Regions from separate parts of the Rossellomorea sp. LjRoot5 genome, predicted to be linked through region 2. Evidence: a T-box and tRNA genes for the amino acid it is inferred to sense, from the RefSeq annotation. Region 2 holds a T-box; the other holds one or more tRNA genes.
The links. The T-box of region 2 lies ahead of trpS (tryptophan--tRNA ligase). A T-box ahead of a tRNA ligase gene usually reads a tRNA of that ligase, here a tRNA-Trp.
Positions count from the first base shown of each region.

Region 1: it has a tRNA-Trp gene. The T-box ahead of trpS (tryptophan--tRNA ligase) is inferred to sense a tRNA for this amino acid. The anticodon was not compared.

Region 1 is NZ_CAXUQN020000001.1:3,235,995-3,239,377, forward strand. It holds gene ACSQ2E_RS16485 (carbohydrate ABC transporter permease) at 1-838, opposite strand, end outside; tRNA gene ACSQ2E_RS16490 (tRNA-Gly) at 1,315-1,388, opposite strand; tRNA gene ACSQ2E_RS16495 (tRNA-Leu) at 1,393-1,476, opposite strand; tRNA gene ACSQ2E_RS16500 (tRNA-Cys) at 1,485-1,558, opposite strand; tRNA gene ACSQ2E_RS16505 (tRNA-Gly) at 1,566-1,640, opposite strand; tRNA gene ACSQ2E_RS16510 (tRNA-Gln) at 1,645-1,716, opposite strand; tRNA gene ACSQ2E_RS16515 (tRNA-His) at 1,756-1,831, opposite strand; tRNA gene ACSQ2E_RS16520 (tRNA-Trp) at 1,843-1,916, opposite strand; tRNA gene ACSQ2E_RS16525 (tRNA-Tyr) at 1,925-2,008, opposite strand; tRNA gene ACSQ2E_RS16530 (tRNA-Thr) at 2,025-2,100, opposite strand; tRNA gene ACSQ2E_RS16535 (tRNA-Phe) at 2,115-2,190, opposite strand; tRNA gene ACSQ2E_RS16540 (tRNA-Asp) at 2,350-2,426, opposite strand; tRNA gene ACSQ2E_RS16545 (tRNA-Met) at 2,437-2,510, opposite strand; tRNA gene ACSQ2E_RS16550 (tRNA-Val) at 2,586-2,661, opposite strand; tRNA gene ACSQ2E_RS16555 (tRNA-Glu) at 2,700-2,774, opposite strand; tRNA gene ACSQ2E_RS16560 (tRNA-Ser) at 2,790-2,881, opposite strand; tRNA gene ACSQ2E_RS16565 (tRNA-Asn) at 2,888-2,962, opposite strand; rRNA gene rrf (5S ribosomal RNA) at 2,970-3,086, opposite strand.
Region 2 is NZ_CAXUQN020000001.1:2,999,727-3,003,109, reverse strand. It holds gene ACSQ2E_RS15335 (YjbA family protein) at 1-97, shown strand, start outside; gene trpS (tryptophan--tRNA ligase) at 211-1,209, opposite strand; T-box leader at 1,262-1,494, opposite strand; gene ACSQ2E_RS15325 (DUF3899 domain-containing protein) at 1,538-1,921, opposite strand; gene ACSQ2E_RS15320 (peptide ABC transporter substrate-binding protein) at 2,385-3,383, shown strand, end outside.

The DNA of each region.
Region 1 (3,383 bases), 240 kb from region 2:
CTACCACAAAGAACAGAATCGATTTCGCCGTTCCAAGTCCATAACGGTTATTCTGGAAAGCTTCCTGATAAATATTGATCGCAACGGATTGTGTAGAATTGAACGGCCCACCGCCTGTCAGCGAGATATTCAAATCGAATATTTTAAAGGCCATCGAAATCGTCAGGAAGAAACAAATCGTGAATGCCGGTAAAATCAATGGAATGATGATCTTCGTCAGGAGCGTCCAGCTCGATGCACCATCTATCTTCGCTGCTTCAAGAAGAGAATTGTCGACCCCTTGCAATGCCGCTACATAAATGACCATCATATACCCTGAGATCTGCCATGCAAATACGATGACAATACCCCAGAAAGCCGTCTTCTCATCACCAAGCCATGGCATCTTAAAGAATCCAATATCCGTCATATTCCCAAGTGACGCGAATCCCTTGACAAAGATGAACTGCCATATGAACCCGAGTAATAATCCACCAATGACGTTCGGGATAAAAAATACCGTCCTCAAGATATTTCGGGTCTTCAACGCTGCATTCAGTAAAAGAGCAAATCCGAATCCTATCAAGTTACTGATGATCACTGCCGCAAACATAAACTTCGTCGTGAACATGAATGAATTGAAAAACGTCTTATCGTCCGTGAAAATCTTCTTATAATTATCAAATCCTACCCACTCAACAACCGAACTGACACCATTCCATGAGGTAAAGGAATAATACACCCCCATTAAGAATGGAAGAATCTGAATCACTAAGAAAAATAAAAGTGCCGGTCCTACAAAGGCAGCGTACGTCAGCAAGCTCTTATACTTGAACCTTTTCTTCGTCACTGCCTTCATTTGTACATCTGGGCTTACTGGTCCAGTCTGAATCTTTGGTTCCACCCGTATCACCACCCTAACTGTGTAATCGCTTTCTTATATTATAATGGTAGCGCTTTCTCAAAAAGGGGAACTCAATTGACGAAGAAGGTGCAATATTTTGACTAGATGGGGTTTGTTTTGATGGGTGGTGGGTAAATGAAAAGGTTGGATTCCTTTGTGGTTCTGTTTGGGGAATGAGTGGGCGGTGAATCGGCTTTTTGAAAATAAAATGCTGGAATTGAAAATAAAAGTGGTGTTTTTGAAAATAAAATCGTGGAATTGAAAATAAGTGGTCCAGTTTTGAAAATAAATTGGCTTTGATCGAGAATAAATATAGTGAAGTCGATCAGATAAACGTCCATAACGGTAAAAATGATGCTGGTTAAACGTTTTTTCATAATTAAACATTAAAAAAGACTTCCTCATGAAGAGAAAGTCTGTCGTATGTAAGTTGGAGCGGGTGAAGGGAATCGAACCCTCATCATCAGCTTGGAAGGCTGAGGTTTTACCACTAAACTACACCCGCGATGTGGTACCGGTGGCCGGGATCGAACCGGCACTCCAGAGGAACACGATTTTGAGTCGTGCGCGTCTGCCAATTCCGCCACACCGGCATTACATTTGGAGGCGGCAACCGGATTTGAACCGGTGATCAGGGTTTTGCAGACCCATGCCTTACCACTTGGCTATGCCGCCTTAATATTGGAGCGGAAGACGGGATTCGAACCCGCGACCCCCACCTTGGCAAGGTGGTGTTCTACCACTGAACTACTTCCGCACTACTGGGCTAGCTGGATTCGAACCAACGCATGTCGCAGTCAAAGTGCGATGCCTTACCGCTTGGCTATAGCCCACTGATAGTATATGTCACGGAAATAAAAATGTGACTTTTATGGGGCGACTGATGGGAATCGAACCCACGAATGCCTGAACCACAATCAGGTGCGTTAACCACTTCGCCACAATCGCCATGAAATAATTGGCAGGGGTAGTAGGAATCGAACCCACACCAAAGGTTTTGGAGACCTTCGTTCTACCTTTAAACTATACCCCTAGAATAAATGGTGGAGGGGGGCAGATTCGAACTGCCGAACCCGAAGGAGCGGATTTACAGTCCGCCGCGTTTAGCCACTTCGCTACCCCTCCAGCTAAATCACTTGACTGGTGCCGGCAAGAGGACTTGAACCCCCAACCTACTGATTACAAGTCAGTTGCTCTACCAGTTGAGCTACACCGGCATCAAGTAAATAAATGGTGGCTCAGGACGGAATCGAACCGCCGACACATGGATTTTCAGTCCATTGCTCTACCAACTGAGCTACTGAGCCATATAGTTTTCGGCTTCCGCTAAGCTTCGAATCTCTTCGTCAGCTCACTCAGTCACATCCTCACGTATGTAAAATACGCTCCGGTGTTCCTTCGATCGCTTCCTCGACCTTCTCGCTTATCGAAACCCTTTTCCATTTCATGACTATCTAATATAAAAATGGCGGTCCGGACGGGACTCGAACCCGCGACCTCCTGCGTGACAGGCAGGCATTCTAACCAACTGAACTACCGGACCAAAAATGGTATTGCGGGGACAGGATTTGAACCTGTGACCTTCGGGTTATGAGCCCGACGAGCTACCGAACTGCTCCACCCCGCGACGATAAGAAATGGTAAGTTACAAATACTAATTAAGGAAGATTATTTTACTCTGCTTACGCTTCGTAAAAAATCATGGTGGAGGATGACGGGATCGAACCGCCGACCCTCTGCTTGTAAGGCAGATGCTCTCCCAGCTGAGCTAATCCTCCATATTACATGGTAAGTTCTTTTGCTTCCGCAAAAAAATTGGTGACCCATACGGGATTCGAACCCGTGTTACCGCCGTGAAAGGGCGGTGTCTTAACCGCTTGACCAATGGGCCTTACTGAAAACAAAATGGCGGAGAGCAAGGGATTTGAACCCTTGAGACAGCGTTAACCGTCTACACGATTTCCAATCGTGCTCCTTCGGCCACTCGGACAGCTCTCCATATATTGGCTCCGCAGGCAAGATTCGAACTTGCGACCGATCGGTTAACAGCCGATAGCTCTACCACTGAGCTACTGCGGAACGATATGCCTGGCGACGTCCTACTCTCACAGGGGGAGATCCCCCAACTACCATCGGCGCTGAAGAGCTTAACTTCCGTGTTCGGCATGGGAACGGGTGTGACCTCTTCGCCATAGTCACCAGACTATGTATTGTCCCTTTTTTAAGGACAAGTACTATTATATCGTGTTGATAATTTTTTTCAAGGATTTTTTTATATTTTCATATAAATTTTATTCCTTCAAAACTAGATAAAGAATTGATGTCAAGAAAGCCGAATATCGACCAATTGTTGTATCTACTATTGCAATAGATAACATTCCAGCTCCGGCGGCTAGAGACTCGAGGTCATTTCAGTTCAATCAGCTGAGGGTAAAAAACACCCTCTTCTGATTGCCCAGAAATGCTTGTCGTCTCTGTTCAAGCCGCCTCCGCTTTATAG
Region 2 (3,383 bases):
GTCGGACAAGCACCTCACTCTCTGTGAGAATTTGATAAAGGGGCAGCCGTTTTTTGAGAAACTATGGGAAGTGGAAAATCGTCCAAAGGTAAATTAATAGTCGTAGTAAACCTTGGGTCCGGAAAGGGCTTGAGGTTTTTTTATATGCGGGCAGGGAATAAATCGAAAGAAAAGACCAGGTACCGCACAAGCAGTCTCTGGTCCCCACGATTATTTCCTCTTTCTCTCTTTTCGTCCCAATCCCATGGCCTTTTCCATCTTCTTCAGCATTTTGTTTGCTGCGAAATTTGCCTTTTCGGCACCGCGATCAAGAATATCATCCAATTCCTCGGAATCAATCAATTCATAGTAGCGGTCCTGTACCGGCTTGATGGCGCTTATGACCACCTGTGCTAAGTCGCTTTTGAAGGCCCCGTATCCTTTCCCTTCATATTTCTGTTCAATTTCTTCTATAGAAGTACCTTCAAGGATCGAATAGATCGAAAGGAGGTTCGACACCCCGGGCTTGTTTTCTTTATCGTATTTTACGATGCCATCTGAATCGGTTACGGCACTTTTGATTTTCTTCTCGATCAGTTTTGGATCGTCAAGGAGTGTAATGAACGCCTTCTGATTCGAATCGGATTTACTCATCTTCTTCAACGGGTCCTGAAGGGACATCACACGGGCACCGACTTTGGGGATTCTTACTTCAGGTACAGTAAAGATATCATTGTATTTATTGTTGAACCGTTCTGCCAAGTTCCTGGTCAGTTCCAGATGCTGCTTCTGATCCTCCCCGACTGGAACAAGATCTGTTCCATATAACAGAATGTCAGCGGCCATTAACGGTGGATATGTCAATAATCCTGCTGAAACGGCTTCTTTACCATGAGATTTATCTTTGAATTGCGTCATTCTTTCAAGTTCCCCGATATAGGTCACACACTGCAGGATCCAGCCTGCCTGTGCGTGTGCAGGAACTTCCGATTGAATGAATAATGTGGATTTCTCAGGATCGATGCCACAGGCGATATACAGGGCGGCAAGGCTGCGGATGTTTTTGCGCAGCTTCATTTTATCCTGAACAACCGTGATCGCGTGCTGGTCCACCACACAGAAGTAACAATTATACTCTTCCTGGAGCTCGGTGAATTGCTTCATCGCCCCGATGTAATTGCCGAGAGTGATCGTACCACTCGGCTGAATGCCACTGAATATTGTCTTCATTTCATTTCCTCCCTAATTTTACCCAAAATAAAAACCCACCCGTCCTATGAAAAATAGGGACGAATGGGATGATTTCCGCGGTGCCACCCTAAGTGCCCGTTAGAGCCAGCTTAGTCCATGACGTGCATGGAACCTCTTTAACGTAAGGTCATCCCGTTATATGCTACTCCGTTTCACACATAAAGCTCCGAAGTCCATTCCTTTTCAAATGAATACTTGTTCGCACCAACCACAAGCTCTCTTTTAATCATCCTGAAAAGTACTACTCTTCATCCATGCTTATAATTTCATTCATATGTAGATATTATATGAGAAAAAATAGGTAAATTCAAGTGTACAGAAGATAGGTCATGACAATGGAAAGAATAAGTGTCACTCCCCCTATAAGTAAAAAGGATTTTGTAATGGAGTAGGAACGTTGGACTCCATATTCTTCGTGAGCTTCTTTCATCTCATCCAGGTCATCGAACTGAGAAATATACTTTCCCTGTTTCGTGCTGTTGCGAAATCTTTTAAGAGCATACACGATCCCGTTAAAAAATCCTCTTTCAAAAATATAAAGGAGGGCACCAATGCTGATATATGCAATCCCGATCACAAACAGGCTATCAATAATAGAAAGAAGCAGGTCTTTTTCCTGCAGTGAAGCAACTACTAAGGCAATGATGAAAATAACAAAGGTAAGTATGTTGAACAGTATCATTCGTTTCATAATGCTCCTTAAGATGTTTTTATCCAAAGTATACATGAAGGAAGAAGAATAATTCAATCCTCATTCATATATATACAAATCTTTCAGCAACGGTATCTCATTTCAAATACTGATACAGAGTGAAATAAGTATTAATTCTATTATTTATATTTAGTCTGATGTTTTAATAATTATAATAAAATGGGAGCGTTAGAAGATGAAAAATCATCCGTAATGTAAAGTGTTTCATTTAGATGAAATTTACGATTGTAACATTTGTAATGGGACAAACTCTCCAAAATGTTTAGACAAAACGTTGATACACCAGTATTTTAACAACAATATACCTACTAATCTGATAATTTAGCAAAAAAACTGTTAAATTCATATTGCAATAATTTCTCTATCATGTATAATAAGTAACAAATCTTCTGAAAATTAGAAGATAAATAAATATGAGATTTACGAGGAGGTCAATTTCAAGATGAAGAAAAAGTTTTCATTCTTGCTGGTTCTTCTTCTGGCTCTCAGTACTTTCCTAGCTGCTTGTGGCGGCGACAAGAAGACTGACAGTGAAGAAGGATCAGGTGCAGGCGGTTCTGACGAAAAGAAAGAACAAGTACTTAACTTACTTGAGAGTGCTGAGATCCCATCAATGGACTCTACTTTGGCAACTGACGCAGTTTCATTCAACGTCATGAACAACGTCTTAGAAGGTCTTTACCGTTTAGGTGAAAATGACGAGGCAGTTCTTGGTATGGCTGCTGAAGAGCCAAAAATCAGTGAAGACGGTAAAACATACACGTTCAAGATCCGCGATGCGAAATGGTCAAACGGAGATCCCGTTACGGCTAACGATTTCGTTTACGCTTGGCAAAAAGCTTTAAACCCGGATACTGGTGCAGAGTATGCGTACATCATGTACGATATCAAAAACGCTGCTAAAGTAAACAATGGTGACGTACCAGTTGAAGAATTAGGTGTTAAAGCAACAGATGACAAAACGTTAGAAGTACAGCTTGAAACTCCGGTACCATATTTCAAAGCTCTTCTTTCTTTCGCAACATTCTATCCTCAAAATCAAAAATTCGTGGAAGAGCAAGGCGACAAATTCGGTCTTGAAGCTGACACGGTTGTTTATAACGGACCATTCACACTTTCTGAGTGGAAGCATGAGCAAAGTTTCAAACTATCTAAAAATGACGGTTACTGGGATGCAGAAAATGTGAAGTTGAAAGAAGTTAACTTCAACATCGTTAAAGATACTGCTACTGGTGTTAACCTTTATGAAACAAACAAAGCGGATATCGCTGGTCTTTCAGCTGAATTCGTTGACAAGTACAAATCAGATGAAAACTTCAAAACAAGAGCTGCTACGTCTGTATACTTCTTACGTTTAAACCAAGGTAATGAAGTATTGAAAAACGTTAACGCTCGTAAAGCAATCGATGCTGCTTATGACAAGCAAGGTATGGTTGACGTA